2 regions of the Fictibacillus marinisediminis genome follow, and region 1 is predicted to be linked to the other one. Evidence: a T-box and tRNA genes for the amino acid it is inferred to sense, from the RefSeq annotation. Region 1 holds a T-box; the other holds one or more tRNA genes.

The links. The T-box of region 1 lies ahead of ileS (isoleucine--tRNA ligase). A T-box ahead of a tRNA ligase gene usually reads a tRNA of that ligase, here a tRNA-Ile.
Region 2: it encodes a tRNA-Ile, which carries the amino acid that the T-box ahead of ileS (isoleucine--tRNA ligase) is inferred to sense. The anticodon was not compared.

The regions. Positions count from the first base shown of each region.
Region 1 covers NZ_JAIWJX010000002.1:1,833,677-1,849,991, forward strand. Annotated here, with positions in the region: gene LCY76_RS09950 (small basic family protein) at 1-132, shown strand, start outside; gene ftsA (cell division protein FtsA) at 283-1,563, shown strand; gene ftsZ (cell division protein FtsZ) at 1,599-2,750, shown strand; gene spoIIGA (sigma-E processing peptidase SpoIIGA) at 2,959-3,885, shown strand; gene sigE (RNA polymerase sporulation sigma factor SigE) at 3,911-4,630, shown strand; gene sigG (RNA polymerase sporulation sigma factor SigG) at 4,804-5,586, shown strand; gene LCY76_RS09980 (YlmC/YmxH family sporulation protein) at 5,676-5,963, shown strand; gene pgeF (peptidoglycan editing factor PgeF) at 6,068-6,937, shown strand; gene LCY76_RS09990 (YggS family pyridoxal phosphate-dependent enzyme) at 6,900-7,577, shown strand; gene LCY76_RS09995 (cell division protein SepF) at 7,590-8,018, shown strand; gene LCY76_RS10000 (YggT family protein) at 8,039-8,317, shown strand; gene LCY76_RS10005 (YlmH family RNA-binding protein) at 8,334-9,107, shown strand; gene LCY76_RS10010 (DivIVA domain-containing protein) at 9,190-9,687, shown strand; T-box leader at 9,742-9,968, shown strand; gene ileS (isoleucine--tRNA ligase) at 10,044-12,809, shown strand; gene LCY76_RS10020 (YqcI/YcgG family protein) at 12,957-13,718, shown strand; gene lspA (signal peptidase II) at 13,924-14,406, shown strand; gene LCY76_RS10030 (RluA family pseudouridine synthase) at 14,387-15,304, shown strand; gene pyrR (bifunctional pyr operon transcriptional regulator/uracil phosphoribosyltransferase PyrR) at 15,494-16,039, shown strand; gene LCY76_RS10040 (solute carrier family 23 protein) at 16,163-16,315, shown strand, end outside.
Region 2 covers NZ_JAIWJX010000002.1:2,630,524-2,646,838, reverse strand. Annotated here, with positions in the region: gene LCY76_RS14125 (NCS2 family permease) at 1-139, opposite strand, end outside; gene LCY76_RS14120 (HAD family hydrolase) at 298-948, shown strand; gene LCY76_RS14115 (metal ABC transporter ATP-binding protein) at 1,033-1,800, shown strand; gene LCY76_RS14110 (metal ABC transporter permease) at 1,816-2,670, shown strand; gene LCY76_RS14105 (Fur family transcriptional regulator) at 2,683-3,096, shown strand; gene LCY76_RS14100 (DUF1540 domain-containing protein) at 3,162-3,374, shown strand; gene LCY76_RS14095 (hypothetical protein) at 3,500-3,892, shown strand; gene ispG (flavodoxin-dependent (E)-4-hydroxy-3-methylbut-2-enyl-diphosphate synthase) at 3,939-5,042, opposite strand; gene LCY76_RS14085 (hypothetical protein) at 5,140-5,469, opposite strand; gene LCY76_RS14080 (DUF1002 domain-containing protein) at 5,664-6,539, shown strand; gene LCY76_RS14075 (DUF1189 domain-containing protein) at 6,581-7,348, opposite strand; gene LCY76_RS14070 (Na/Pi cotransporter family protein) at 7,531-9,135, shown strand; gene LCY76_RS14065 (DUF456 domain-containing protein) at 9,167-9,649, shown strand; tRNA gene LCY76_RS14060 (tRNA-Asn) at 9,794-9,868, shown strand; tRNA gene LCY76_RS14055 (tRNA-Met) at 9,875-9,951, shown strand; tRNA gene LCY76_RS14050 (tRNA-His) at 9,969-10,044, shown strand; tRNA gene LCY76_RS14045 (tRNA-Ile) at 10,079-10,155, shown strand; tRNA gene LCY76_RS14040 (tRNA-Ser) at 10,169-10,261, shown strand; tRNA gene LCY76_RS14035 (tRNA-Met) at 10,436-10,512, shown strand; tRNA gene LCY76_RS14030 (tRNA-Phe) at 10,527-10,602, shown strand; gene LCY76_RS14025 (superoxide dismutase) at 10,891-11,502, shown strand; gene LCY76_RS14020 (MFS transporter) at 11,659-12,936, shown strand; gene LCY76_RS14015 (peptidoglycan D,D-transpeptidase FtsI family protein) at 13,050-15,062, shown strand; gene LCY76_RS14010 (phosphate ABC transporter substrate-binding protein) at 15,338-16,243, shown strand.

The sequences.
Region 1 (16,315 bases):
CTAGGGGTACATCTTGGAATTGATTTATATTTGGCGGCAATATTTGCTTTTGGCGTCAGATTGTTTAATAATATAGCTGTCATTCGCCGGCTTGTTATTTCAAAATGGAGCAAATCTAGAAAAAACAGTTAACTTTCTTAAAAACTTAAGAAAAAAAAGAGGGAATAATCCTTGTTTGTGGAATTTATTCCTTAATTAACCCACTCGTATACCGATATAATTACATAACGGATAGACGAATAGTATATAACGGACATTTTAAACTCAAGGAGGTGCCAAAGAATGAACAGCAACGAGATTTATGTAAGTTTAGACATCGGTACATCCAATATTAAAGTTATCATTGGAGAAATGACCAGTGAATCCTTTAATGTAATTGGTGTAGGTCACTCAAAATCTGCAGGAATAAAAAAAGGATCTATTGTTGATATCGATGAAACTGTTCGTTCCATAAAAAAAGCGGTTGAACAGGCAGAACGAATGCTTGGTATACCGATTAATGCAGTAATTGTAGGTGTGAAAGGAAATCATATTCAGCTTCAGCCATGCCATGGTGTAGTTGCTGTTTCCAGTGAAGACCGTGAAATTGGGGATGAAGACATTGCACGCGTGATTGATGCTGCTCAAGTAGTTTCAATTCCTCCTGAACGGGAAATTATTGATGTCATACCTGGACAGTTTATTGTTGATGGAACCGATGAAATTATTGATCCGCGCGGTATGCTCGGAGTCAGGTTGGAAATGGAAGGAACGATCGTAACAGGATCTAAGACCATATTACATAATTTACTGCGTTGCGTGGAAAGAGCGGGGCTGCAAGTTGCTGATATCTGTCTCGAACCGCTGGCTACTGCTTCAATAGCCCTTACCAGGGATGAGATGGACTTAGGAACAGCCTTAATCGATATCGGCGGAGGATCAACTACAGTGTCCGTATTTGATCAGGGAACAATGCAGATGACCACCGTTCTTCCTTTCGGCGGAGAGTTCATTTCTAAAGACATATCTATCGGACTTCGAACGACTGCGGAAGATGCAGAAAAAATAAAGATCAAGCATGGACATGCTTTTGTTGATCATGCATCAAAAGACGAAACGTTTTCTGTCGCTCAGATTGGATCCTCATCAGATCAGGAGATCAGTCAGTACGATCTGGCTCTTATTATTGAAGCCCGTATTGCTGAAATGCTCGAACTAGCTGACGAAGAGCTCATTCGAAGAGGCTACGGAGATCTGCCGGGAGGATTTGTGATAACCGGTGGTGTTGCCGCGATGCCTGGATTGCTGGAATTGGCACAGGAAATTTTCCAAAACAACGTCAGGGTCTCCCTGCCGGATTATATCGGCGTCAGGGAGCCGCAATATACGACAGGTATCGGCCTCATCCAATTTACGTACCGCAACATTAAGGTACAAGGAAAAGAGGTAGCTTCTGCCCTTACTGAGGGAGCTGAGGTCCAGCAAAGAAAGAAACAGCCTCAAGCAGCAAAGCAGCAAAGTGATAAAGCCGCAGGCGGCATGAAATCCAAAATGAAAAATTGGTTTGGTTTATTTTTCGAATAAGAGACAGGGTTAACTAGTCATTAGGAGGAACGCTCATGTTAGAGTTTGATATGAACATGGATTCATTAGCTACAATTAAGGTCATTGGTGTCGGCGGCGGCGGAAGCAACGCTGTTAACCGCATGATTGAGCACGGTGTACAAGGAGTAGAATTTATTTGCGTGAATACTGACGCCCAGGCACTAAACCTATCAAAGGCTCAGATTAAAATGCAGATCGGTTCAAAGCTTACTAGGGGATTGGGTGCAGGAGCCAACCCTGAAATTGGAAAAAAAGCGGCAGAAGAGAGCAGGGAACAGGTTGAAGAAGCCCTCCGCGGGGCCGATATGGTCTTTGTTACTGCCGGTATGGGCGGAGGAACTGGAACTGGTGCAGCTCCTGTAATCGCTGAAATCGCTAAGGAAATGGGAGCATTGACAGTAGGTGTTGTTACCCGTCCGTTCACGTTTGAAGGACGAAAACGTTCTACTCAAGCTGTTGGCGGAATCAGCGTATTTAAAGAAAAAGTAGATACATTGATTGTCATTCCAAATGACAGACTACTAGAAATCGTTGATAAAAACACTCCGATGCTTGAAGCTTTCCGTGAGGCAGATAACGTATTGCGGCAAGGGGTACAAGGGATCTCTGACCTGATCGCCGTACCAGGATTGATCAACCTTGACTTTGCCGATGTTAAAACAATCATGACTGAAAAAGGTTCTGCTCTAATGGGGATTGGTATTGCCACTGGCGAAAACAGAGCAGCTGAGGCAGCACGAAAGGCCATTTCTTCACCATTGCTTGAAACTTCAATAGACGGTGCCAAGGGTGTCCTGATGAACATTACTGGAGGAGCCAACCTAAGCCTTTATGAAGTTAATGAGGCGGCAGATATTGTATCCTCTGCTTCAGATCCTGAAGTCAACATGATCTTCGGGTCTGTTATCAATGAAGATTTAAAAGATGAAATTCTGGTGACTGTTATTGCGACCGGTTTCGATGAAAGAGAAAACATGCAAGCCATGCAGGCACAGGCGCAGCGTCCAAAATTCCAGCAGCAGGCTCCAAAGGCTCCTGCTAGCCAAGGAAACCAGCGTGAGGAAGTGACGAACGAAAACCGTCCGGCTCCGCCTTCACAATCCGATTCTGATACATTGGATATCCCTACTTTCCTTCGCAACCGCAACCGTAACCGAAGAAGATAAATAAGAAAAGCGGAAGCGCCAACAATACTTGGAAAACACCTTTCAGACTATGAAAGGTGTTTTTTTAGTGCCTTCAAAACAGTTTTTTGCAAGCAGTAGATTATGACAAAATCTCTTAAAATAAAAAGATATCTTGTCTCATAAATTGACAGACTTTATATTTCGCCTGTTTTATACTTGTTTCAACTCTTAAGAAAGGAGAAAACAAATGACACTTTATCTGGATGTCATTTGGTTTCTTAATTTTTGCATTGATTTTCTGCTGATTGTTTTAACCGGAATGGTGTTAAAACGCAAAATGCAAAAATGGAGACTGGCTGCGGGTTCTTTCATCGGATCTTCGTATGTTTTGCTGCTTTTTATTCCTACGGATATCAGCATGTATCATCCGCTCATAAAATTTGTTTTTTCCTTGATTATCATGGTTGTGTCTTTTGGTTTTCAAAAATTTTCATACTTCGCTAAAAATGTTGGGATGTTTTATTTTGTAACGTTTGTCACAGGAGGGGGGGTTTTTGCGGCACATTATTTCTTACAGACAGATTTAACGATCATGCATGGTGTATTGGCGACCAAGAGTACAGGAAAGGGTGATCTATTAAGCTGGGTGTTTGTCTGTATCGGCTTTCCGGCAGTATGGCTGTTTTCCAAAAAAAGAGTGGATGACATTAAAGTGCAGAAACTCCATTATACAGAATTGGTGGAGGTGGAAATCAGAATTGAGGATACATGCATACAAGCTGCCGGGCTGATCGACAGCGGAAACAAGCTGCATGACCCGATCACGAAGGTGCCTGTAATGATACTTGACTTGAATATCCACGAAGAACACCTTCCACCGGAAATCATAGCGTTTTCTAAAGATATGGAGTCATTTAACGAAAATGGTGCCTCGGGGCATTCCTGGGAATCCCGCCTGCGGATTATTCCATTTCGTGCTGTGGGGAAAGACAGTGAATTTCTCCCAGCCATCAAGCCGGATGAAGTCGTAATCACAAGCAAACAGGGGAACTTTTCATGTTCGAGAGTTCTAATCGGGTTAACTTATACAGCATTATCAAGTGAAAATGCGTTTACCTGCATTGTGCATCCAGAAGTCATGTCGAACGGTATCGAAAGCATAGCAGCCTCATAGAATAAGGAGAGGGGAGAATGACAAAGTGAGAAAGCTTCGTCTGAAACTGACACTTCTTTGGTACAAACTGTTAATTAAGCTTGGGATCAAAACGGAGGAAATCCATTATATAGGCGGCCATGAGGCGCTTCCGCCGCCGCTGAGCAAGGAGGAAGAAGCTGTACTCCTTGAAAAGCTGCCATCCGGCGATAAGGCTGCTAAATCATTGCTCATCGAAAGGAATTTAAGGCTGGTCGTCTACATTGCAAGAAAATTTGAGAATACCGGGATCAATATAGAGGATTTAATCAGTATTGGAACGATCGGACTGATCAAAGCGGTAAACACCTTCAATCCTGAAAAGAAAATAAAACTGGCTACATATGCATCCCGATGCATTGAAAATGAAATCCTCATGTATTTGCGCAGAAATAACAAAACACGATCAGAAGTTTCTTTTGATGAACCGCTGAATGTTGACTGGGATGGAAATGAACTCTTATTATCAGATGTCCTCGGGACCGAAGAGGATATTATTACACGCCGATTAGAGGCGAATGTCGATCGGAAATTGCTTTTGAAGGCTTTATTTACTTTAAATGACAGGGAGAAACAGATCATGGAGCTTAGATTCGGACTATCTGGAGGGGAAGAAAAGACCCAGAAAGATGTGGCTGATATGCTCGGGATATCTCAGTCCTATATCTCAAGATTGGAGAAGAGAATTATTAAACGGCTGCAAAAGGAATTTAATAAAATGGTCTGATTGGAGGCAGCAGCCTCTTTTTTATTTTGAAAATAATTTCCAGTCAATTAAGCTATACTGCCGCATGATTTCCGGCATCCGGCTTCACTTCCTGAAGATAGAGCTACTGCATAAAAATTCCTGCCAGGGAAATACTGACTTTGACAAAAAACTCCCGGTAGGAGGGAAATCCATTGACCCGAAACAAAGTAGAGATCTGCGGAGTAGACACGTCTAAGCTTCCAGTATTAAAAAATCCCGAAATGCGTGAATTGTTCACAAAGATGCAGAACGGGGATCCTACTGCACGCGAAACGTTAGTAAACGGCAACCTGCGCTTAGTTCTCAGCGTTATCCAGAGATTTAACAACCGCGGGGAGTTTGTTGATGATTTATTTCAGGTCGGCTGTATTGGCCTAATGAAATCCATCGATAATTTTGACCTTGGTCAAAATGTAAAATTTTCCACGTATGCAGTGCCTATGATTATTGGAGAGATCAGAAGATATTTGCGGGACAACAACCCCATCCGGGTATCCCGTTCTCTGCGGGATATCGCTTACAAAGCGCTGCAGGTCAGAGACCAGCTTATGAATAAGCTTTCAAGGGAACCAACGGCACAGCAGATCGCTGAAGTGCTGGAGGTTCCTAAAGAAGAAGTGGTATTTGCACTGGATGCCATACAGGATCCCGTTTCTCTTTTTGAACCTATTTATAATGACGGCGGCGATCCGATCTACGTAATGGATCAGATAAGTGATGATAAGGCTAAAGATTTTCAGTGGATTGAAGAAATTGCCCTGAAAGAAGCAATGAGGCGCCTAAATGAAAGAGAAAAAATGATTCTGACGATGAGATTTTTTCAAGGCAAAACGCAGATGGAGGTCGCCGATGAGATTGGAATCTCACAAGCCCAGGTCTCGCGTCTGGAAAAAGCGGCCATCTCACAGATGAACAAAAATATACAGAGCAGCTAAAAAGACAACCCGCTGATAAAGCGGGTTGTTTGCTGTACATGATTTTACAAGCCCGGTCATATAGTTAGTAAAAGAAGGGCGGGGATAAGATGATGAAGATTTCTGACTTTCAGGTCAAGGACGTAGTAAATGTTGCGAACGGCAAAAAACTTGGACATATCGCTGATCTGGAAATTAATTTAAGCACGGGAAAGATAGAATCACTGATCATACCGGGACCAGGAAAAATGCTCGGCTTTTTTGCAAGAGAAAGTGATATTGTCATTCCATGGAGAAATATCGTAAAGATCGGGACAGATGTCATTCTTGTCCGCTATATGGACGCTCAGGATTCAGGAGAATATATTAAAGAACCTTTTGATCAGTTGAAAAAGTAAATAGCATTATACGCTCAAGACTCATCTGTGATAAAATAAATAGCATAATAACCCAATATCCGTCTTAATTTGATAATACTTTTCACAGAAGGAAGTGTGCGGTTTTGAGAGCTGAACCATTTGTACAACAAGGCAGCATGTTTAAACTGGCTGACTGGATGAACCAGCATGCCGGATTAACAGCAGGCATCACGTCACGGCGTAATGGGTTTAGCAAGCATCCATATGAATCTTTGAATTTAGGATTCCATGTCGGAGACAACCCGGAGGATGTTCTAAAAAACCGGCATAGCGCAAGTGTTGCCATTGGAGCTGCTTTAGACCACTGGGTCGGAACTGAGCAGGTGCATCAGGCAGTCATAAAAAAAGTAACGCATGAGGATGCTGGAAAGGGCGCAAAAGATCTGGCAAGCGCGATTAAAGGCACCGATGGAATATATACAGCAGAAGAAGACCTACTACTTACCTCACTTTACGCTGACTGTGTGCCTCTTTTCTTTTTGAGTCCCCAAAGCAAACTTGTCGGGCTTGCCCATGCAGGCTGGAAAGGTACAGTCGGCAAAATCGGAGCAAACATGGTGGATGAATGGGTGAAGGCTGAAGGTATCAGGCCCGATGACATCATTGCAGCAATCGGCCCATCGATCGGAAGCTGCTGCTATGAGGTAGATGAATTTGTTATCATGCAAGTCAACAAGGCGCTTCCGGCTGATACAGCAAATTTTCCATACCGTCAAATAGACGAGAAGCATTATTTGCTGGATTTGCGGGAAGTAAATAAGAGGATTCTGATTCAGGCAGGCATGAAAGAGGAAAATATTGTTGAAACTTCTTATTGCACCAGCTGCAATAATGAGCAATTTTTTTCTCATCGCAAGGAACTTGGGAAAACCGGCAGGATCATGAGCTATATCGGGCGTTTGAAAGGAGCAGAACGTGAATATCCAGCAAAATCTTTCAGTCATCCAAAGTAATATATCTGAAGCTTGCAAGAAAAAAAACAGAAAGCCAGAGGACGTTAAAATTATTGCCGTGACGAAATATGTGAGTACAGAAACGGCTGAGGATGCAGTGAAATCTGGCGTTGAGCACATCGGTGAAAACCGTCCGGAAGGCCTCAAGGAAAAGTATGAGGTTCTTGGTGATGATGTGACGTGGCATTTTATTGGTTCTCTTCAGTCCAGAAAAGTTAAGGAAATTCTCCCTTACGTTGACTATATTCATTCATTGGACAGGCTTTCGCTTGCTAAGGAGATCGATAAGAGGGCAGACCGTGTCATCAATTGTTTTGTTCAAGTCAATGTCTCTGGAGAAGAAACAAAACATGGGATGCTGGCTGAAAAAACTCTATCATTTGTCGATAATATGAAAGAGTTTCCAAACATCCGGATCGTAGGGCTGATGACCATGGCTCCTCATTCAGAAGATGAGGAAACCCTTCGTTCTGTTTTTTCAACACTTAAACAGCTGCAAAATGACATACAGTCGAAGCATTACGAATTTGCGCCATGCACTGAGCTATCCATGGGAATGTCTAATGATTATGAAATAGCTGTCCAGGAAGGAGCAACGTTCGTCAGAATTGGGACCAGCCTGGTCGGCAAAGAATTTTAGGAGGTGCCAATCATGAGCATAAAGAACAAATTCAAGCGCTTTTTTGACCTTGAAGAAGATGAATATGTATATGAAGAGGTAGTTGAAGAAGAGGGTGCGGAGGCGGTGGAGAGTGAATATCCTCCTGCTCAAACAAAGAAAAACAAGCAGAACGTCGTCAGCCTGCAAAGTATTCATCAGCAATCCAAGGTGGTCCTTGTTGAACCGAGAGTATACGCGGAAGCACAGGACATTGCCGATCAGTTGAAAAACAGGCGTGCGGTTGTCATGAACCTGCAGCGCATACCACATGATCAAGCCAAACGGATCGTCGACTTTTTAAGCGGAACCGTTTATGCGATCGGGGGAGATATACAAAAATTAGGTCCTAACACATTTTTGTGCACACCGGAAAACGTAGATATTTCCGGATCGATATCGGAAATGCTGGAAGGCGAATAATACGAGGACGGTGGCTTTCTTTGGTATATCAGATTGGGAACTTTGTTAGCGAACTTTTCACTATCTATCGATATATTGTCATAGCGTACATATTAATGTCATGGTTCCCGAATGCAAGGGAATCTTCCATCGGCCAATTTATTGCCAGAATCGTGGAGCCATACTTGGCGCCGTTCAGGAGAATCATTCCGCCGCTTGGCATGATTGATATTTCTCCGATCGTCGCATTATTTGCATTATCATTTGCACAAGCTGGTGTGAGAATGGTCATTTACTGGATTGGCCAATACCTGGCCTAGAGGCAGAGGAGCATAGATGAACCTATATCAGCATTTTCGCAAAGAAGAATACCCCTTTATTGATCAAGTGCTGCAGTGGAAGGCTGAAGCAGAGGAACGGTATTCTGTTAAACTCACCGATTTTCTTGATCCAAGAGAGCAGGATATCGCTGAAAGCATGATTGGAAAAGGCTCGGAGGCTTCCCTGGCGTTCTGGGGAGGCTCTTCTTTTTCTGAGAGAAAGAGAGCATTAATCTATCCTTCTTATTTTGTGCCCGAGAAAAAGGATTTTGAAGTATCTGTATTGGAAATCCACTATCCAGCAAAGTTTGTAACGATGGAGCATCGAGATGTTCTCGGCTCTTTGATGAACCTTGGAATGAAGAGAGGAAAGTTTGGCGATATCCTCCAAAACCAGGACAGGATGCAGATCGTTGTTGCAGGCGATGTGAGTGACTACGTCCGTTTGAACTTGGAGCGAATCGGAAAAGCGAGTGTTAAGCTGAAAGAAGTGGCTGAAAATGATCTTATTGAATCGGACGAGATTTATGAAATGAAAGAAGGAACAGTTTCTTCATTGCGGCTTGACGTCGTTCTCTCTGAGATCTATGGGCTTTCCCGGTCAAAAGTCAGCCCGCTCATTCAAGGGTCGAAAGCAAAGGTCAATTGGCGGGTTACTGAAGAAGTGTCTTTTCAAGTAGAACCTGGTGATTATTTATCTTTAAGAGGATACGGCAGGAGCAAACTGATCGCTGTGGAAGGTAAGACAAAGAAAGACAGATGGCGGGTAAGGTACGGAGTTTTACAATAAATTATACAGTTTAGAAGGATTGGCATTACAATTGTCGAAACTAGGTAATTAATAGAAAGCATCATTAGCGGAGGTGGCGGAAATGCCTTTAACACCATTGGATATTCATAATAAAGAGTTTACCCGGGGATTTCGGGGTTATAATGAAGATGAGGTCAACGATTTTCTTGATCAAGTAATTAAAGATTATGAATCAGTGATCCGCGAAAGAAGAGAATTGGAAGAAACCGTAGAAAAGCTTGAAGAGAAGCTTTCCTATTTTAAAAACATTGAAGAAACATTGAACAAATCTATTCTTGTTGCTCAGGAAACAGGCGAGGAAGTTAAACGGAGCGCAACAAAAGAAGCAAGGCTGATCGTAAAGGAAGCGGAAAAGAACGCTGACCGAATTATCAATGAATCTCTGGCTAAATCCCGAAAAATCGCGATGGAGATCGAAGAATTGAAAAAGCAGTCTTCTGTTTATCGCACCCGTTTCCGCATGCTCATCGAAGCTCAGCTGGAAATGCTGAAGAATGAGGATTGGGATGCTCTTCAGCCTGCAGAACGTGGTGAAGAATATGAACTGGAGATGAAATAGAACGCTTGACGTTTTTTCGTCATAAGCATATAATTCTTTAAAGATTATTATATTTTGGCAACGATGAAAGGGAAAGTATGTAGAGCATCCATTTTTCAATTGAGCGAGCCGGTGATGGTGAAAGACCGGTAAATGGACTGTACAGAAGATCACCCCGGAGTTTCCAGGCTGAACCTACACTAAGTAAGCCTGGCGTTCTTTCACGATACGATTGCAAAGCGGGTTTCTTTCATTTTGAAACCTATTAGGGTGGTACCGCGGGTGGCCTTCTCGTCCCTTCACAGTGACGAGAAGGCCTTTTTGTATGCATGTGAGCAGTTGGAAATGATTTTTTCTATAGATGTAGGAGGAACAATATGAATTACAAAGACACGTTATTAATGCCTAAAACAGAATTTCCGATGCGGGGCAATCTTCCTCAGCGTGAACCGGAAGTTCAAGCCAAATGGGAAGATCTGAATATTTACAAAAAAGTGCAGGAACATACGAAAGGGCGACCTTCCTTCATTCTTCATGACGGGCCTCCTTATGCCAATGGAGATATCCATGTAGGGCATGCTGAGAATAAGATCTTAAAAGATATGATCGTCCGTTATAAATCCATGACAGGCTATCATGCACCATACGTTCCTGGCTGGGATACACATGGCCTTCCAATTGAAACCGCCTTAACCAAGAGCGGAAAAGTAAAAAGAAAAGAGATGTCGGTTGCAGAATTCCGTAAACGGTGTGAAGAATATGCTCTGACACAAGTAGATCGCCAGCGGAATCAGTTTAAACGACTGGGAGTACGCGGAGATTGGGAGAATCCGTACATCACCCTGAACAAAGCGTATGAAGCCCGTCAGATCGAAGTATTTGGCGAAATGGTGAAAAGAGGATTCATCTACAAAGGATTGAAGCCTGTTTATTGGTCTCCATCATCTGAATCTGCATTGGCAGAAGCAGAGATCGAATATTATGACAAACGTTCAGCATCTATCTACGTTGCGTTTCCGGTGAAAGACGGAAAAGGCGTACTTGATCAAGACGTAAGCATCGCCATCTGGACGACGACACCATGGACCATTCCGGCAAACCTCGGTATTTCCGTTCATCCTGATCTTGACTATGTCGTTGTTGAAGCAGAGGGAAGAAAGCTTCTAGTGGCACAGGCGCTAGTCGAGCAGCTGGAAAAAGAATTAGAATGGACGAATGTGACAGTTTCTAAAACCGTAAAAGGTAAAGATCTTGAACATGTTGTTGCACAGCATCCTCTCTATGACCGTGGATCCCTCGTCATGCTCGGTGACCATGTCACGACTGACGCAGGTACTGGGTGTGTCCATACTGCACCCGGACACGGGGAAGATGACTTCCTTGTCGGTAAAAAATACGGACTAGAAGTGCTCTGCCCAGTCGATGACCGTGGTGTAATGACAAGTGAAGCACATGGATTTGAAGGCATGTTTTATGATGAAGCCAACAAGCCGATCACACAGAAGCTGGAGGAGGCTGGCGCACTCTTAAAGCTATCCTTCATCACCCACTCCTACCCGCATGACTGGAGAACGAAAAAACCGGTAATCTTCAGGGCTACTGCTCAATGGTTCGCTTCTATTAAAGGAATGCGTAAAGAGATGCTGGACGCTATCAAAGAAGTGGACTGGATTCCTAACTGGGGCGAAACAAGACTGTTTAACATGATCAAAGACCGTGAAGACTGGTGTATTTCAAGACAGCGTGCATGGGGAGTTCCTATTCCGGTGTTCTATGCAGAAAACGGTGAACCGATCATGACGGAAGAAACAATCGCGCATGTTGTAAAACTGTTCCGTGAACATGGATCGAATATTTGGTTCGAACGAGATGCAAAAGAACTGCTTCCTGAAGGATTCACGTCTGAACACAGCCCGAACGGCAGGTTCTCTAAAGAAACAGACATCATGGACGTATGGTTTGATTCTGGATCTTCTCACTGGAGTGTTCTTGAAGAACGCGAAGATCTAAGCCGTCCGGCTGATCTCTATCTGGAAGGTTCTGACCAGTACCGCGGATGGTTTAACTCATCTCTTTCCACATCAGTAGCGATCACAGGCAAGGCACCGTACAAATCGGTTCTTAGCCATGGTTTTGTTCTTGATGGTGAAGGAAGAAAAATGAGTAAGTCCATCGGGAATGTAATGGATCCAATCAAAGTCATGAACCAGCTTGGCGCAGACATTATCCGTCTATGGGTATCTTCTGTGGACTATCAGGCAGATGTCAGAGTGTCCGACGATATCTTGAAACAAGTAGCTGAAGTTTACCGAAAAATCCGTAATACACTGCGTTTCTTGCTTGGAAACCTTAACGGGTTTGATCCTAAAGTAAACGGTGTTCCTTTTGAAGAACTTGGCAAGATTGATCAATACATGCTCGTTAAACTCAATAAACTGATCGACAAAGTGAAGAAATCGTATGATGAGTACCAGTTCCTGGCTGTCTATAACGCAATCCATAATTTCTGTACCATCGATCTGTCATCGTTCTACCTTGATATTGCCAAGGATACTCTTTACATTCAGGCAGAAGACGATATTAAACGCAGAAGCATCCAGACTGTACTTTATGAAGCACTTATGGCGATCACAAAATTGACAGCTCCAATTCTAGCCCACACGGCAGACGAAGTTTGGAACTACATTCCTGGTGTTACAGAGGAAAGTGTTCAATTAACAACCATGCCGGACTCTGTCACTTATCCTGGCGAAGACCAATTGATGAAAGATTGGGATCTGTTTATGGATCTTCGTGATGAAGTATTAAAAGCTCTTGAGGAAGCAAGAAATGCTAAAGTGATCGGGAAGTCGCTTACAGCGTCTATTACCCTGTATCCTGCAGAAAATGTGAAGAGCTGGCTTGAAAATGTAGAGGACCTTAATAAACTGTTTATTGTTTCAGAGGCAGTGATTGGCGGTTCTAGAGATGATGCTCCTGAAGGGGCAGTAAAGTATGATCACTTGGCGGTTTCTGTTAAGCCTGCTGAAGGCGAAACGTGTGAACGCTGCTGGGTTGTAACACCAGAAGTTGGTTCTGATGAAAAACATCCTACACTTTGTTCATCGTGTGCAGAGATCGTAACTCAAAATTATGAAAACTAAATAGGGAATAAAGAATAGCTGTCTTTCTGATGACGCAATCATTGCGGTTTGAGGAGGACGGCTTTTTTTTAGGCTATTTTCTGCTTTTTGAATGGACATTCACCTAACCACTTGCTTTGAAATAATGTAAAAGCAAGGAGGCTGTATATGGAACGGTTATATGACAAGGAGAGTGCATCTGTACTGCTTGACGATTGGAAAAGGAATGCATTCCATGCTTTTCATAGCAAGATGACGAATCATGAACTTAAATTTCCCTGCATTCCCGCCATTCAAGGGTATCAGCTCGGCCATATCCGTTATGGTTTCGCACCCCGTCCAGAAAGCAGGGAAGCTTCTGAAGCCTTTGCAGAACTGCTGGATTCATATGGAAAGTGCTCCCGTGAAACCGGCCATTATTCGGCTCTTGTTGTTTTCTTCAATAATGATCCGGCTCATTCTGAAGAATATCGAACGGTAAATACGTACGAAGAAGTTTTTTGGGATTTGATGAAAAGAACTTCATCGCTTGACAAAAAACCTTGGCCGGCACATATTTCAAATGATCCAGAGGATGCAACCTGGGAGTTTTGTTATGGATTGGAACAATATTTCGTATTTTGCGGAACACCCGCCCATGTGAAAAGGTACAGCCGCTACTTTCCCTTTTTTATGCTCGCTCTTACACCGAGGTGGGTGCTTTCCCGTTTCAATGAAGACCAGAAAAAGGCAGAAAAGATGTCTGAATGGATCAGGGATCGGCTGTCAACCTATGATACCGCTCCAATCCACCCTGAATTAAAAAAGTATGGAGATGCCGAAAATAAAGAATGGAAACAATATTATTTAAGGGATGATGAGACGGCAGGCTCGTCCTGTCCGTTTCATCATCTATGGAAGCAAAGTTCAGAAGCAAAAAGAGATACATGAGTCTGAGCAGCTGGAAAAGCAGGATAGTACCTGCTTTTTTCTATTAGGCTTTGTTAAAGCATATTGTTGATTTTTAATCATATGGGGCATCTCATACTGATGCTTATGGCGATGATAAGCTAAATAATTTAGTCTTTGGATTGTGCTTGGCCTTCAGCCTGTGCTAAAATTTGAAAGTATAAACTTAGGAATCGGAGGAAACAAAGTGTACTATTATCTTCTTGCACTTTTGGTGCTTGGCCTCGACCAGGTGACAAAATGGTGGATCGTTAAAAACATGCATTATGGACAAAGCATTACGGTCATAGAAAATGTTTTTTACATAACATCACATCGGAACAGAGGAGCTGCCTTCGGTATTCTGCAAAATCAGATGTGGTTTTTTATCATCATTACGATCGCTGTCATCGCTGCGGTCATCTATTATATGCAGAAGCACGCTAAACATCAGCCGTTGCTGCGAACAGCGCTTGGTCTTGTGCTCGGGGGAGCAACCGGGAACTTTTTAGACCGTATCATCAGGAAAGAGGTCGTTGACTTCCTGGACGTCAAGATATCGAACTATAACTATCCGATATTCAATGTGGCCGATTCCGCACTGGTTATTGGTGTCATACTAATATTTATTCAAACTTTAATGGAAAGCAAGAATAAGAAGGAGAACATGAATGGAGCACATCGAGGTTAAAATTGAGGAAGAACAACAGTCTGAGCGAATTGATAAGGTGGTAACTTCCATTGAATCAGACTGGTCGCGGTCTCAAGTCCAAAATTGGGTAAAAGACGGCATGGTAACGGTCAACGGCAAAACCGTCAAGACCAATTACAAATGCAGTGCAGGGGATATTATCTCCATCACGATTCCTGAACCGACAATCTTGGATGTTGAAGCAGAAGAGATGAATCTTGATATTGTCTTTGAGGATTCCGACGTTCTAGTCGTGAATAAGCCAAGAGGAATGGTGGTTCATCCGGCTCCTGGAAATTATTCAGGTACTCTCGTTAATGGTCTCATGGCCCATTGCAAGGATTTATCAGGTATAAACGGAGTTCTTCGGCCTGGCATCGTCCATCGTATTGACAAAGATACCACGGGTCTTTTGATGGTTGCTAAAAATGATATGGCCCATGAATCTTTAGTGAGCCAGCTAAAAGCAAAGACGACGACACGGAAATACAAAGCCATTGTTCATGGCGTCATGCCTCATGACAAGGGAACCATTGATGCACCGATCGGGCGTGATAAAAGTGACCGCCAAAAGATGACGGTTACGGATGAAAACAGCAGAGACGCGGTAACCCATTTTAATGTTCTGGAAAAGTTCAATGATTTCACATTTGTTGAATGCCAGCTGGAAACAGGCAGAACACACCAGATTCGTGTGCATCTGAAATATATCGGTTTTCCTCTTGCAGGAGATCCGAAGTATGGGCCCAAAAAAACGCTTGATATCAATGGACAGGCCCTCCATGCAGGTTTGCTCGGTTTTGAACATCCTCGCACAAAGGAATATATGGAATTTGAAGTACCTCTTCCAAAAGATATGGAACAGCTGCTTGACAATCTTCGACGGAAATTGGGTTGACAGGGTCCTTCCTTTCTGTAATAATAGGGTCAAATGAATAGTCCTTTAACAACAGTCCCGTGAGGCTGAGAAGGAAAACGGATTTAGGCTCCAGGCCTAACCATGTCCTCTCGCCCATACGGTGAGGGGATTTTTTTATGGGCCGCTTAAAGGATAAACATTAACGAACAAAAAAGAAGGTGACAAGTCATGCAAAAGGCAGTCATTATGGACGATCAGGCGATCCGCCGGGCACTGACAAGGATTGCTCATGAAATCATTGAACGGAACAAAGGAATTGAAAATGTGGTCCTGGTAGGCATTAAAACAAGAGGTGAATATTTGGCGAAGCGCCTTGCAGAACGAATTCAGAACATTGAGGGCAAACCAGTCAAGGTGGGAGACATCGATATCACCCTTTACCGTGACGACCTTAAAGTTAAGACCGAGAATCTTGAACCTGAATTAAAAGGAACGGATATTCCTGTGGATATTGCCAATAAAAAAGTAATATTGGTGGATGATGTTCTGTTCACAGGCAGAACGGTAAGAGCGGCGATGGATGCCGTCATGGACATCGGCCGCCCTGCTTCGATCCAGCTGGCTGTCCTCATCGACAGAGGCCACCGCGAACTGCCGATAAGGGCTGATTATGTCGGCAAGAATGTACCAACATCAAATAATGAAATCATTTCTGCCTCCTTAGCAGAGGTCGATGGAGCTGATGAAGTATCCATCCACGAAAACAATAAATAGCGCACGTCCCTTTAAATCGAGTCCAGAGAGACTAGCAAGGGAGGAATGGATAGACAGGCTGCACAAATAGGCAGACCTGTGTATTCAGCACAACCTCCTTCACTTGCAAAGGAGGTATTTTTTATGGATAAAAACAGAAATAACGAAAATACAGATCAACAGGAAACACGCCATGCCATACTGGATGTGCGTGAAGTACCGAAAATTCACCAATGGCTGACGTTAAGCCTGCAGCACCTATTTGCCATGTTCGGTGCTACGGTTCTTGTACCATTC
Region 2 (16,315 bases), 800 kb from region 1:
GCATTCCTGCATCAGCCAGTATTAAAGGATTGACGATAATAATATAAGCAATGGTGAAAAATGATGTAACACCAGCAAGTACTTCCTGTTTTATGGAACTGCTGTGTTTCTCTAACTGAAAAAACTTTGATACGTTCAAGTGTTTCCCTTCTTTATTTACTTATCCCTCTCCCACCCAGCAGCCAAGAGCTGCCAATTAAAAATTATAACGCAATGCCGCCTTCTTGACTACTCCTTCTTTATAAAGGTTTCAAAGTGGAGGGGAAGTTGCAATACACAGAGCAAAGGATGATGGAAATGACATTTAAAGCAGTATGTTTTGATATGGACGGTGTATTGGTTAATACGATGAAAGACCATGTAAAGGCGTGGAACTATGCCTTTGGTGAGCAGGGCCACATCATTAGTGAAGATTACTTTTACGAGCTGGAAGGAATGCCAGGCATGCAGACCATTCTTCATGTCAATAATCGCCATCTGCTCAAATTATCTGATACTGAACAAGAAGAAATCTATCATAATAAAAGGTCGCATTTTATACAATATTCTACCTATGCCTTCTATGACGAAACCGTGGATGCCATCCGGGCTTTAAAGGAAGCAGGGATACCGATCGCTCTTGCTACAGGGAGCAGAAAAGAGTTTGTACAGGAAGTACTTGAAAAGATGCGGGTCTCATTTGATGCTGTAATTACAGGCGATGATGTTGAAAAAGGTAAGCCTTCACCAGAGCCTTATGAAAAAGTGTTTAAGCAGTTTTCATATTCAGCTGAAGAATGGATTGTCGTTGAAAACGCACCGCTTGGTATTCAGGCCGCCGATGATTCCGGTGCCTATGTTCTTGCGCTACTGACCACACTTCCTGAAGAAAAGCTGTTCAGGGCAGATGAAATTCTCAAAGATCACGGGAGGTTGAAGGAGTACTTGCTGAGAAAGCTGATGGGATGAGCTCGCTATTTTACAAAATGATAGGTTTCTTGTATACTTTATTGGAATTTAAATCGTAACCGTTACTATTAGATGGAGGCGCGTATGTCACAGCAAGCTGATAAACCAGCCGTTAAGATAGAGGATCTTTCCTTCCATTATGGAGACCGAAACGTTCTTGAACATATTGCATTTGAGATTCCTGAAGGATCGTTTATGGGACTTGTCGGTCCGAACGGCTCTGGAAAATCCACCTTGATCAAATGTATTTTAGGGCTGTTAAAACCGCAATCCGGCAAAGTTTTTTTGTTCGGAGAGCACTTGAGCCAATTTAAAAACTGGGATGAGATAGGGTACGTGTCCCAAAAAGCCAATAGTTTTAATACAGCTTTTCCAGCGACTGTCTATGAGGTGGTATCGATGGGGCTGTTCGGCAAAGTGGGCCTGTTTCGGTTTTTGACCAAGAAACATAAGCAGAAAATCATTGAGGCGATTGAAGCCGTAGGCATGACACCTTACTTGAATCGAAATATTGGTGAACTTTCGGGCGGCCAGCAGCAAAGGGTGTTCATCGCGAGGGCGCTTGTCAGCGACCCGAATCTGCTTATCCTGGATGAACCGACTGTCGGTGTCGATTCTGCATCGGTTTCCAGCTTTTATCAGATGCTGAAGAACCTGAACCGCGAGAAAGGCCTGACACTGCTCCTTGTTACACATGATGTAGGTGTCATGTCTGACTATGTCACCCATGTGGCCTGTTTGAATAAACAGCTGCACTTTCATGGCAATACAGCTGAGTTTGAGAAAACCTCTAAAGAAGGCTTTTCACAAATGTATGGGCACCATGTCCATGTAATAGAACATCAACATTAACCGGAGGAAGAGTGGATGTCATTCCCGTTTTTTCAATATGATTTTTTGCAGAATGCATTTCTTACAGGGATTATGATTGGTCTATTGGCCCCTGTACTTGGTGTGTTTATTGTTGTTAGAAGGCAATCTTTAATTGCAGATGCACTGTCTCATATTACACTGGCAGGAATTGCAGCAAACCTGATGCTGGGCCGTAACGTCGGATTCTTCAGCGGGCTGAATCCTCTATATATGGGGATGGTATTCTCGGTCGGGGGCGCAGTGGGGATCGAACAGCTCCGCAAAGTATATAAGCATTATGAAGAACTTGCCATACCAATTATCATGTCAGCCGGAATCGGACTGAGTGTTATTTTTATCTCACTTGCGAATGGTTTTAACACGGACTTATTCAATTATTTATTCGGAAGCGTGCTGGCTGTAAAAGAATCCGATGTATGGACAATCTTTTTTATTCTTTTGCTTGTGTTTGCCTTTGTACTTTTTTTATATAAAGAATTATTTGTGCTCTCCTTTGATGAGGAGCAGGCTGCCGTTTCTGGAATTAGAGGAAAGTGGATACAGTTTCTATTCATTGTCATGGTGGCTCTTGTCATTGCTTCTTCCATGAAAATTGTAGGGATTTTGCTTGTTTCTTCTTTGATGACATTGCCGGTTGCAGCCAGTATCCGGCTTGCGAACGGGTTTAAGCAGACATTTGTTTTGTCTGTCATCTTTGGCGAAACAGCGGTCATTCTTGGCCTCATTCTGTCTTATTATCTGGACTTTGCCCCTGGCGGCACTATCGTAATGATCTCTGTCATCATTTTATTGCTGTCGCTCTTGTGGAAAAAGCTGCGTTCCAGAAGAAAAATAGCGATTAACCAATAGTGGAGGTGCAGTATGGACGTTATAACCGCCATTGATTTATTGAAAAAGAAGGGCTATAAATATACCGATAAACGGAAAGACATCCTTCAATTGTTTTCCGATGAAAAAAGGTATCTAAGTGCCAGAGATGTTCAAGATTCACTGAAAGAGAATTATCCTGGATTGAGTTTTGATACCATTTACCGCAATCTTTCTACCTTCTCAGACCTGGATATATTAGAAGAGACTGAACTGGAAGGGGAGAAAAAATTCCGGTTCACTTGTCCTACACAGGAACATCATCATCATTTGATCTGTTTGAAGTGCGGAAAAACAAAGGAAATCAATGCCTGCCCGATGGAAAATGTAACCACAGATTTGTCGGACTTTACCGTTACCGGACATAAATTCGAAATTTATGGTGTCTGCCAGGGATGTGTAAACTGATTGAGGATTGAGGTATGACATTCCTCTAAATGTGGCAACCTAGCCATAAAAGGAGGAGAGTCATTTTGCCAACAGTAAAATGTAATGTAGCCAACTGCACATATTGGGGAGAAGGCAACAATTGTGTAGCCGATGCCATCCTTGTTGAAATCGATAAGCATGCCAACAATAGATACGATATGGAAGCAAGCGGTGATTTGAGCGGAGATGCCAATCACAAAGACATCGCCGATAAACCGGCTGAAACCTGCTGCCATACCTTCAAGCGAAAACAATGATAAGAAAGGAGCGTTTAACGCTCCTTTTTTATTTGCCGCCCAGCTTTTCATTAAATTAACAACTATATTTACCTTGTTTAAAGCCATACTAAAAACGCTCCACCAAAGAAAGTGAGGGATTTGGTATGGCAGAAGATAAAGAATTTGAATCGGAATACAGAAGAGAACCTGTTAACCGGGATTCGGATTACAGAGAGGAAATGGCTGCTGATGTTGTCCCGATCACGAGCGGAGCAGCTCTTCCTGAGTATGATCGTCCCCGAGACGAACGTGAGCATGTAGAAAGAGAAAGACATGAAGAAAGAGATGACCGCGGCCAGGCAGGAAGGGTAATCGGAATGTTTTCCGTTATCCTGTCTGTTCTGTCATTGTTCATTCTTCCTGTCCTTTTCGGGGCTGCCGGTATTATCGGCGGTTTTATTGCAGCTAGGCGGGGAGCAACCACTTCAGGTTACTGGGCGATCGGAATTGGGATTGCTTCCATTGTCATCAGTTTATTATTTGCCCCCTTCTTTTAAATACAGGAGCAAAAAAAGCCTGCCGGTTCATCCGGCAGGCTTTTTGTTATTTTACTAATTCAGCTTGTTGTTTGGCATGATGCTCTTCAGCCAATTTATCAATTTCTTTCTTCAGCTCATCAAGCAGCTGATCTTCTGGAATCTTGCGTACAATTTCTCCGTGGCGGAAAAGCAAACCTTCGCCTCTCGCGCCTGCGATGCCAATATCAGCTTCGCGCGCTTCTCCTGGTCCGTTAACGGCGCAGCCGAGTACAGCAACCTTAATTGGCGCACGGACTTTAGAGATATATTCCTCTACTTCATTGGCAATTGAAATCAGGTCAATTTCAATTCTTCCGCATGTAGGACAAGAAATAAGTGTGGCTGCATCAGATAGCAATCCGAACGATTTCAGCAGCTCTCTTGCCACCTTCACTTCCTCCACAGGGTCTGCACTTAAAGATATACGGAGTGTGTTTCCGATTCCTTTGCTGAGGATAACACCCAATCCTGCTGCACTTTTTACGGTTCCGGCAAAAAGAGTGCCGGATTCGGTGATGCCGAGATGAAGAGGGTAATCAAAAGCCTTAGCTGCTTTTTCATACGCTTCGATCGCCAAGTTAACATCAGAAGCCTTCATGGACACGATAATGTCATGAAAATCAAGATCTTCGAGAATCTTAATATGATCAAGTGCACTCTCAACCATTCCTTCTGCTGTCGGGTATCCGTATTTTTCAAGATATTTCTTCTCGAGTGAACCCGCGTTAACACCGATACGGATCGGAATACCTTTAGCTTTTGCTGCTTTAACAACAGCTTCCACTTTTTCTTTGCGCCCGATGTTGCCCGGGTTGATTCTGATCTTGTCGGCGCCGCCTTCAATCGCTTTAAGAGCGAGCTTATAATCAAAATGAATATCAACGACAAGCGGGATGGATATTTGTTTTTTTATATCGGCAATAGCCTCTGCTGCGCGCATGTCAGGACAGGCGACGCGGACAATTTGGCATCCTGCCTCTTCAAGGCGTTTGATTTCTGCAACAGTAGCTTCAACATCATGTGTTTTTGTAGTCGTCATGCTTTGAACGATTACCTGGTCGTTGCCGCCGATCGTTAAAGGGCCTACTTTGACAGGTCTCGTTTTTGAACGATGCGTAATTTCACTCATTGGTGAACCGCTCCTTTAATTTCTAGTATGACAGATATAAAGCAACATCTGTACAGTAGTACATTTTATCAAGGGTTCCTTTAGTTTGGCAAGAAATCTAATGTTTTAGTTCTTTATAGACCGGAAAATTATACATCTTTCCAACTTGAATGCTTTCAGGCCGAATATAGTGATTATATCTCTGAAAGTCCTTAATAATCTCAGGAATCGGCTTGGAAAGGGAAGCGGGGTTCACTTTTTCAATGATCGAAAGAACGGTATCTCCAGAAGAAACTTTCACTTTTTTATAAGGTGTGCTATTTTTTATACTGACCGCAGAAACGGGGGCTGGTTTTGAGCTATAGGACTGTAGAGTTCCAATTTTGAGATCATACGCAATGGTATAAACAATAACTAGTGACAGGCAGAAGAGCAGAAATTTTTTCAAAGGCTTGTCCCCCTTTTGATATATGGAGAATATATATGCTGCGGCCTCTCGGTTTATTCCTTTAGACACCTATTTTTCAAGGATTAAATTGCTCCTTGAAAGTTATGTGGTGTAAAATGGAAATATATCTGCAAGAAAAAGAGAAAGATACAGGGTCAAAAAGGGAAATACAAACAATGAGGTGGAGTATAAACATGAAATGGAATGCAAAATGGTTAGTGCCCATAATGGTCGTACTTACATTCATGGTACCTTTAAAAGCATTTGCTGATGCAGCGCCTGGAGATGTAATCGTAACACTTGGGGAAGATCTGACACCGGACCAAAAGGCAAAAATCTTAGAAGAGATGGGTGTTGACTCTAACGTTGATTCCGTAAATGTAACGAACGAAGAAGAGCATCAATATCTCGGTAAGTATATTTCCAAAGCGCAATTAGGAACACGTGCAATTTCATCTTCAAAAATCACACTTGCTGAGAAGGGTAAAGGGCTGCATGTGGATTCGAAAAACATCAACTGGGTAACGGACAGCATGATTGTTAATGCTCTTGTAACGGCAGGGGTAAAGGATGCAGACATCTATGTTACTGCCCCGTTCGAAGTGTCTGGAACAGCTGCTCTTACAGGAATCCTTAAGGCCTATGAACAGAAAGCTAACGTAAATATCCCTGAGGAAAAGAAGCAAGTTGCCAATGAAGAGGTTGTAAGAACGGCACAGCTTGGTGATCGAATCGGAACGAAGGAAGCCACACAGCTTATTACAGAAATCAAACAAGAGCTGGCTAAACATCCGGTTAATAATGAAGATGAACTTCGTGATCTCATCAAACGGGTAGCTGAGCGTCTCGGAATTCAGCTGACGGATGAAGAGTTGAACGGACTCGTTTCACTATTTAACAAAATGAAGGATCTTAACATCAATTGGGATAATGTTCAAAATCAGCTGCAGAATGTCCGTGATAACCTCGATGGATTTTTAAATAAAGACGAAACTCAATCTTTTCTCCAAAAGTTCATCGACTTTATTATTTCCATTATTGATGGCATAAAAGGCCTGTTCCAAAAATAAGAAAAAGCAAAGAAGGAGCCTGGTCAGGGCTCCTTCTTTTTTTATCCTTTTGGCTGTGGAGTTTCCTTAATGGAAAGATGAAGAAAAACAGAAGCCACTGCCCAATAGATGAGAAAAGAGAAGGGGACGTCTGTATGTAAAAGTTTCATGATGGCAAAGAAAACAGTAGGAAGTGTAACTGCATAGGCAGACATGATCCACAGCTGCCTGTAAGAAAGCTTTCGATGGCTGATATTTTGCAGCACCAATCCGATGACGGCCAAAACCGTAACCCCGATAAACTTTAACGCGACTGTAAAGACATAGATAAATAAAAATAACAAAGGTATCAGAACAGGCAGCAGATCGAATAAAGTGTTTGTCCAGGAGCTGATATCTTTCTTGGTCAACTTCACATCGCCGAGGGTGTTGTAAGGAACCTTCTGAGTTTCCCCGCCAGATATGACGATGGCTTCGTTATGCAAAAGAGCGATCACATTTGTATAATCTGATAGATCATCTTCTTTTATTGATCCTGTTGTATCAAAAATGAAGGTTTCACTGCTGTCTGTATGAACAACAGGCTTTTTCAGATCGGCTGTTAGCTTTCCGTTTTGCAGCGAAAAGTCAGGAATCTCAGAAGTCATCGATTGCTTGAACTCTTCTATGCCCGATTTAAAGGCTAAAGAAAAGGCGATACCCACCGGGATTGATGTCAGCAGGATCAAAAAAAATACATAGCCTATGGCTTTGCCGATTCCCTGAAAACGGAGACGGGCAATCATTGGAGGGGAATACAGGCTTTTGAAAAAATGGTTGAAAAATCTCATTGAACTCCTCATTTCCTGAATGGTCTATATTAATTTTAGCGAATTATGAGGAAACAGACAATGAGGAGAACATTCCTTTGTAAAGGTTTTGCGAAGCGCCTTTACATGACCTTCATAAAACTAGATAATGGCATAAGAATGATTAGATAAAAGGGGTTGTAATTCTATTGGGTGTTCAGGATATGCTGTTTCAATTTTTAGGCGGGCTCGGCCTTTTTCTATTTGGAATTAAATATTTAGGTGAGGGTCTGCAAAACTCTGCCGGTGATCGGCTGAGGAACCTTTTGGACAGTCTGACGACCAATTCATTTACAGGAATTCTGGCTGGCTTATTCGTAACCATGCTCATTCAATCCAGTTCTGCCACAACGGTATTGACGGTAGGGCTCGTAAATGCAAGAATGCTGACGCTTAGACAGGCAGTTGGGATCATTATGGGGGCCAATATCGGTACTACTTTCACTGCCTTTATCATTGGATTTGATGCAGCGGGATTTGGTCTTCCCCTGCTTGCGGCAGGGGCATTCTTCGTTTTTTTTATCCGGAGTTACAAATATGTTTTCATCGGAAGAATTTTATTCGGCCTGGGCGGGCTATTTTATGGCCTTCAGCTAATGGGAGCAGGGATGGAACCTTTGCAGTCCTCCCTTGATTTTCAAAACATCACGGCACATTTAAACGATCAGCCTTTTTTGGGCATCGCCATTGGAACTTTGGCAACGATGATCCTTCAATCCTCAAGCGCGACCGTGGGCATACTGCAGCAGATGTTTTCAATGGACCTGATTCATTTAAACGGTGCCCTTGCTGTTCTTTTTGGTGATAATATCGGAACCACCATCACAGCTGTGATCGCATCGTTCGGGGCCTCTCAGAATGCCAAGAGAGCAGCACTGGTTCATGTGCTGTTCAATCTCATAGGGACGATTATTTTTGTGATTATCTTTATCCCTTACAAAGGGTTGATCCAATGGATTTCAAGCGGTCTCCATCTGGAGCCTGCCATGCAAATCGCCTTTGCGCACGGAATTTTCAACATCGGCAATGTTATTATCCTGTTTCCATTTATTTCATTGCTGGTCTTTACAGTCTCAAAATTGATTAAAGATGATCAATGGTCTGTTGACAGCAAGACGGTAAAATTGGACGAGAAAGTCATCAACAGTTCTCCGGAATTTGCCCTGCATCAAGCTAGGCAGGAGCTGCTGAAAATGGCTGACTATTCAAGGGAGGGTCTCAGCCAGGCGTTGCTTTTCTTCCAAACCCGGAAAAATAAGCATGCCGATACAGCCATGCAATATGAAGAAGAGATTAACCGGTTTGACAGGCAAATCACCAAGTTTCTCGTTAAACTTTCTATTCATTCTTTGTCCAAGAATGAATCTAAAGAGCATACGATGCTTCTCAATCTGTGCAAGGACATCGAAAGAATCGGGGATCATATGAAAAATATGATTGATCTGGTCTGCTTTATGGCACGAAATAATATTAAACTTTCGGAAGTAACGTCACGCGACTTTGAAAACATGATGATCCTGACCCAATCCTGCCTGACAAAAGCGATTATTTCTCTTGAGACGAACGATAAACCGATGGCTGAGGAAGTTCTGAACATTGAGGACGATATTGATGAAATGGAGAAAACACTGAGAAAGAAACACATTCAGGACATCAACAACAATTTAAGCACCGGTCAAGAAAGTGTGGTGTATGTTGACTTTATCAGCAATCTGGAACGGATCGGAGACCATTCTGTCAATATTGCAGAAGCAGTGCTTGATCGATAAACCTACTTAAAACACTACAGGAGGCTTACTGATGGATTATGTATATTGGATATTAATCGGCCTGTCGTTCGTTCTGGCATTCGCTGCCCTGATCTTTCCCATACTGCCTGGAGCGCTTTTTCTGGCTCTTGGGTTTGTGCTCTATGGAATTTTTTATTCCTTTCAGCCATTTACGCCCTTTTTCATCGGTGTAGAAGTGTTTTTGCTGGCAACTCTTTTTGTAGTGGATTATTTCAGCAATTTGTATGGAGTAAAAAAACGGGGCGGTTCCAAAGCGGCCATATGGGGCAGCACGATCGGCCTGCTCCTTGGCCCATTTGTGATTCCTGTTGCCGGCATCATCGCCGGACCGTTTCTGGGTGCGTTTATTGCAGAAATGATTATCGGGCGAAAATCAATAGGTGAAGCGGTTAAGGTAGGGTTTGGCTCAGTTCTTGGTTTTTTGGGAGGAACGGTTGCTAAGATCATCATTCAAGTGATCATGATTGGCTATTTTCTTTTTGTTGTATTATAAAAATAGTGCTTGCTAAAATGTTGGAGACGTGCTATATTTATGTCTGTCTCACCGAGGGCTTTCAAAATGGTCATGAAAAAAAGGTTTGACTTACATAGCTTAAAAATGATATAGTAATTCTTGTCCCTTAGAGGACAACATTGTTCCACAGTAGCTCAGTGGTAGAGCTATCGGCTGTTAACCGATCGGTCGTAGGTTCGAGTCCTACCTGTGGAGCCAAAATATGGCGGTGTAGCTCAGCTGGCTAGAGCGTACGGTTCATACCCGTGAGGTCGTGGGTTCGACTCCCTCCGCCGCTACCATATTTTTTTAGGCGATGGCGATCGTGGCGAAGTGGTTAACGCACCGGATTGTGATTCCGGCATTCGTGGGTTCAATTCCCATCGGTCGCCCCATTTTTATTTACATAATTATCTTAATACATAAAATGGACCCTTAGCTCAGTTGGTCAGAGCGGTCGGCTCATAACCGATTGGTCGTAGGTTCGAGTCCTACAGGGTCCACCATTTTTCAGCACATGGAGGTATACCCAAGTCCGGCTGAAGGGATCGGTCTTGAAAACCGACAGGGGTGTAACAACCCGCGGGGGTTCGAATCCCTCTACCTCCTCCATAATTTCTTAATTTATGTCATCGCAGGGTGGAACAACGAGCGTTACAGCATGATTTTGCTGCGAGTAACCTCGAGGGATACATTCCAATGATTACTCGAGTAGAGGAAGAGGTAAAGCCTCTGAGAGACAGTAATAACTGCGGAGGAATAATATCGTCCGTAACTTAATATCATCGCGGGGTGGAGCAGTCTGGTAGCTCGTTGGGCTCATAACCCAAAGGTCGCAGGTTCAAATCCTGTCCCCGCAACCAATAATACCTAAAGTGGCTCGATAGCTCAGTCGGTAGAGCAGAGGACTGAAAATCCTCGTGTCGGCGGTTCGATTCCGTCTCGAGCCACCATTTTCATACATAGTCAACCTTTGCCCATCGTGGTGAAGGTTTTTTGTTTGTAATGAGAAAACTTGTGTTTTAATATCTCCCATAACGAGGGATAAAAGAAGTCCAGCTATGTACATAATAAGCTTTGATTAAAGAGAGTTAATCGTTGAAAGTTCCGGGTAAATCTGATAATGTATGAGTTGGGATACTTATTAAACATTATTGTTGCTTAACTATGTTTTCAATTTTGGGGTTTTTTCTCCAAAATGAAATATAAAAAATGTTTACATACCAAGGAGGAGATTGATCATGGCAAAGTTTGAACTGCCTGCTTTACCTTATGCTGCAAATGCACTGGAACCACACATTGATGAGACTACAATGAATATTCACCACGACCGTCATCACAAAACGTATGTTGATAACTTGAACGCAGCACTTGAAGGTCAAGCTGAGTTTGAAAACAAAGGCCTAGAGGACCTTCTTTCCAATCTTGATGCATTGCCTGAAAACATTCGCACAGCCGTACGCAACAATGGCGGCGGACATGCGAACCACAGCTTATTCTGGGAAATCCTAAAACCAGGCGGATCCAACGAACCTACTGGTGAAGTAGCTGAACGCATCAACAGTAAATTTGGAAGCCTTGATTCATTCAAGGAAGAGTTTGCAAATGCTGCAAAAGGCCGTTTCGGATCTGGTTGGGCTTGGCTAGTTGTTAATAACGGTGAGCTTGAAGTAACAAGCACAGCGAATCAAGATAACCCTGTGATGGAAGGCAAAACTCCAATCTTAGGTCTTGATGTTTGGGAGCATGCATATTACTTGAACTATCAAAACAAACGTCCAGATTACATTAATGCATTCTGGAATGTAGTAAACTGGGATGAAGTTGAAAAACGTTATAACGAAGCAAAATAATGCAGAAAAGCCGGCCAGGTTCTTTGAAAAAGACCCTGGCCGGTTTTTTTATACTCTTTTTCTAATGATATACAATAAAAACCAATTCTTCGTTTGGCGAATAGCCCCTTTCAGGATGTGAAAACTACATGTGAATTGCAAAGGGGCGAGAACAAAATGAAGTTCAATTTGTTTGGAGACACGGACAGAACGAAAGAATTGCTGCTATTGCTTGTGGTTGGCGGGCTTTTTGCATTGAGTACGGCTCTGTCTAATACGTTTGTTAACATTTATTTATGGAAGCAATCCGGTGAGCTGAAGGATATCGCTCTGTATAATTTATCGATTGTGTGTACTCAGCCTGTAGCCTTTTTTATTGCAGGTAAGCTGACAAAAAAAATTGACAGGGTTATTGTACTGCGGATTGGCGTCATCATATTATCGCTTTTTTATTTGTATGTGCTTTTCCTCGGGAAGGAGGCAAGTGAGTATCTGCTCATTCTTGGCGGACTGCTCGGTGCTGGGCTTGGCTTTTATTGGCTCGCTTTTAACGTGCTGACCTTTGAAGTGACAGAACCTGATACAAGGGATAACTTTAACGGCTACCTTGGGGTGCTAACTTCCTTATCGGGTATGGTCGGCCCGATTAGCTCCGGATTCTTAATCTCGCAGCTGGATAAGTTTACTGGCTACCGCATCATCTTCAGCGTTTCATTGGTTTTATTTTTCAGTGCGGTTATCATCAGTTTTTTCTTAAGCAGACAGAAGGCCGAAGGGAAGTTTTTTGTCTGGCGGATCCTTAAGTCGAGAGAAACCAACTTAAATTGGGGCCGCATCCTAAATGCCCATTTTTTTCAGGGATTCAGGGAAGGGACATTCATTTTTTTGATCGTTATATGGGTATACATTATTTCAGACAGTGAATTTGCGCTAGGGACATTTGGTCTTGTTCAATCCGCCGTTTCTTTTGTTGGTTATTTTATCGTCTCCAGGATGATGACAAGAGATAGAAGGAAGAAATCCATCTTTGTCGGAGGATTGATCCTATTCCTTTCTCCGTTCCTATTTCTGCTTCAAGTCACGTTTCCGCTGCTTCTCTTTTATGGTGTGGTCATTTCCATCGCCTATCCGCTGCTGCTCGTTCCGTATGTATCCCTGACATATGATGTGATTGGCCGCTCGGATAACGCGGGGCCGATGAGGGTGGAATATATTGTGGTGAGGGAATTGTATTTAAATGCAGGACGGATTCTTTCTATTGTTATTTTGCTTGTTACGATCACTTACTTTAATGGAGACTACAGTATTCCGGTGCTACTGCCTGTACTGGGAGCAGGTCACTTTATCATTTATTTTTGTGTAAGATCAATTCGGTTTGCTACCCTTCAAAAATCTGAAATCATGTCGAACTATTCACAGAACAATTCAGACAAGGAAGATGGAACTAGGGTATGACATTTTTCTTTCGGAAACATTGATTTACTGTTAAAATTATTTTAGTAAATCAATTTGTCGAAAATGGAAAATTAGTATCGAACTATTTCCATACATAGGTAAGGGTGGAATGAATGACTAAAGAAAAAAAGAAAAAGAATCATGTACCGGTGCGTCTGAATGCGTTGTTTCTGGCTGTTTTTTTCCTTTTTTCAGTTTTGATCTTCAGATTGGGCTATGTTCAGATCGTACAGGGTGAAGAATATCACAGGTCCGCTGATAAAAAGGAAAATGTGACTGCAAGGCTGGATGCTCCGAGAGGGAAAATGTTCGACACACAGGATCGAGTGGTGGTTGACAACAAGCCGCTTTATTCCATTACGTATACCCGCACTCAGAAGACGAGTGCAGAGGACCGCCAGGCGATCGCAAAAAAATTGGCGGGCTATATTCAGAAAGATACAAAAAGCGTAACAGAACGGGATAAGAAAGATTATTTTATCTTTTTAAATAAAAAAGAAGTAGAAAGCAGGATCAGCCTGAAAGAGAAAAAAGGCCTGAGCGATGATGCTTATTACAATCTTATGCTTGATCGGATCACTAAGAAGGATCTGAAAAGCTTTACTCCTCATCAAATTAAGGTATTGGCCATCAAACGAGAGATGGACAGGGGATATGCCCTGACACCTCAGCGAATTAAGATTGGTGCAACTCAAAAAGAGATTGCAGCCATAAGTGAGCATTTGGCTGAATTGCCGGGTGTAGATATCAAGCCTGATGCGAAAAGGGATTATCCTTATGGTGACACGTTCAAGGCACTGTTCGGGCAAGTAAAACAGATCCCGCAGAGTAAGATGGATTATTATGTTTCACGGGGAAATGAGCGCAATGATCTAGTGGGGACCAGTTTCCTTGAACAACAGTATGAATCACTGCTTAGAGGACAAAAATCGAAAATGAAGTTTGTGACCGATAAATCGGGCAATCCGGTTGGTGATCCGGTTGAGGTTGATGGATCCAGGGGCAAAGATCTCATATTGACCTTGAACATGCAGCTTCAGCAAAAAGTGGAACAAGTTATTGAAAAAGAACTAAAACAAGCCAAGTCTGGAGGCTCCGCTTACGCGAACCGCGATTTGACATCTGCTTATGTCGTCATGCTCAATCCGGAAAACGGAGAAGTCCTTTCTATGGCAGGTAAGGAATATGATAAGAAAACAGGCAAATATAAGAATGCTCCATTTGGAACGGTTTATAATTCATTTGCCATGGGTTCTGCCGTAAAAGGAGCAACGGTGCTTACTGGACTGCAGCAAGGCGCGATCACGCCGAACACTCATTTTTACGATGCGCCCCTAACGTTTGGCGATGGCAGAAAGATGAAATCGCATGAAAGCTTGGGCAGTATTGGCCCTGTTAAAGCGCTGGAAGCTTCCTCGAACGTTTATATGTGGAATATCGCCATGAAGCTTGCCGGCTATGACTATTCCCATAAGCGTTACATTGACCGCCATGTCGACCAGGCTTTTAAAACCTTAAGAGATTCTTACAGCCAGTTTGGTCTTGGTGTGCCGACTGGAATCGATCTGCCGTCCGAAGCGACAGGTTATAATACAGGGGTCAGTGACCAATTGGCACAGGCGATGTTTTTTGCAATCGGACAATTTGATACGTATACGCCTCTGCAGATGGCTCAGTATGTCTCAACCATTGCCAACAATGGATACCGCATGCAGCCACATCTGCTGAAGGAAGTACGCGAGCCATCTGTTCAGCCTGGCAAAATGGGTAAACTCGTCTATAAGTTTGAACCGAATGTTATGAACAAAATTGAAATGAAGCAGGAATATCTTGATGTTGTCCACCAGGGATTTCGCCAGGTTATGGTCGGAAGCAAGGGGACTGCCGCAGCTTATTTTAAACATAAGAGTTATAATCCCGCTGGCAAAACCGGGACGGCTGAGGTGGACAAGAAATCCCGCTTAAACAATAAAACATTGATTGGTTATGCTCCTTATGACCATCCTGAAGTGGCTTTTGCCGTTGTTGTGCCGAATGTTCGCGAAGGCTCACTCAACAATGAGATCGGTGCGGCGGCACTTGATGAGTACTTTAAGTTAAAGAAAGACGGAAATAAGAAAAATTAACTAGATATGATGATAAAAAACACGTCCTTTGGGCGTGTTTTTTTATTGTGCATAAATTATTCTAGTTAGAAAAACATAGTACTGTAGTCTCGCTTTATTTACAATCTCTTTACATTCCGTTCAAACAGCGTTAATAATCGTCGCTTATTCTAGAAATGTAAAGTGATTAACAGAACTTGTTGGGGGTGTGCGATAGAGACAAGGAACACATAGAAGAAGCTAAATCTCTATCAAATCAAAAAATCTTTTAAAACCATTCTAGGGGGACCTAAAACATGAAGAAAATGAAATCAGCTTACCTTTTAGCAGTACTCGCTATGCTCCTCGTGTTCGCTACAGCATGTGGAAACAAAAACAATGAAGGTGCGTCAACAGATGGTGGCAAAAAAGCATCAGGCTCTATCGTTATCTCCGGATCAAGTGCAATGCAGCCGCTCGTTGCAGCAGCAGCAGAACAATTTAAACAAGATAACCCTGACGCTGATATTCAAGTACAAGCAGGCGGAAGCGGAACTGGCTTGAGCCAAGTATCTGAAGGCGCTGTAAAGATCGGTAACTCTGATGTTTTCGCTGAAGAAAAAGAAGGAATCCCAGCTGACAAGCTTAAAGATCACCAAGTTGCAGTAGTCGGAATGTCTGCAGCAGTTAACCCTGAAGTAGGCATTAAAGATATTTCTAAAAAAGACCTAATCAAAGTATTCACAGGGAAAGTTAAAAACTGGAAAGAGCTTGGCGGAAAAGACCAAAAGATCGCTTTAATCAACCGTCCTGATTCTTCTGGAACTCGTGCTACATTCGTAAAATACGGTCTTGACGGCAACACACCTGTTGAAGGTGCAGCTACAGAAGATTCTTCTAACACAGTTCAAAAGCTAATCAAAGAAACTCCTGGTGCAGTCGGATACCTTGCTTTCTCTTACTTCACAGATAACAGCGGTGTGACACCACTTAGCATTGACGGAGTTAAACCAACTGATGAAAATGTACAAACAGGTAAATTCCCAATCTGGGCTTATGAGCACTCATATACTAAAGGAGAGCCAAAAGGCTTGGAAAAACAGTTCCTTGATTATTTAATGAGCGATGACATTCAAAATAAACTTGTTCCTGATCAAGGATACATCCCTGCAAGCAAAATGGAAGTTAAACGTGATGCCGAAGGGAAAGTTACGAAAAAGTAACCATAAAGAAAGTTAAGAATGCTTAATCAGGGTAAGTATCCATATTGAATTGGATATTTACCCTGTTAGGGC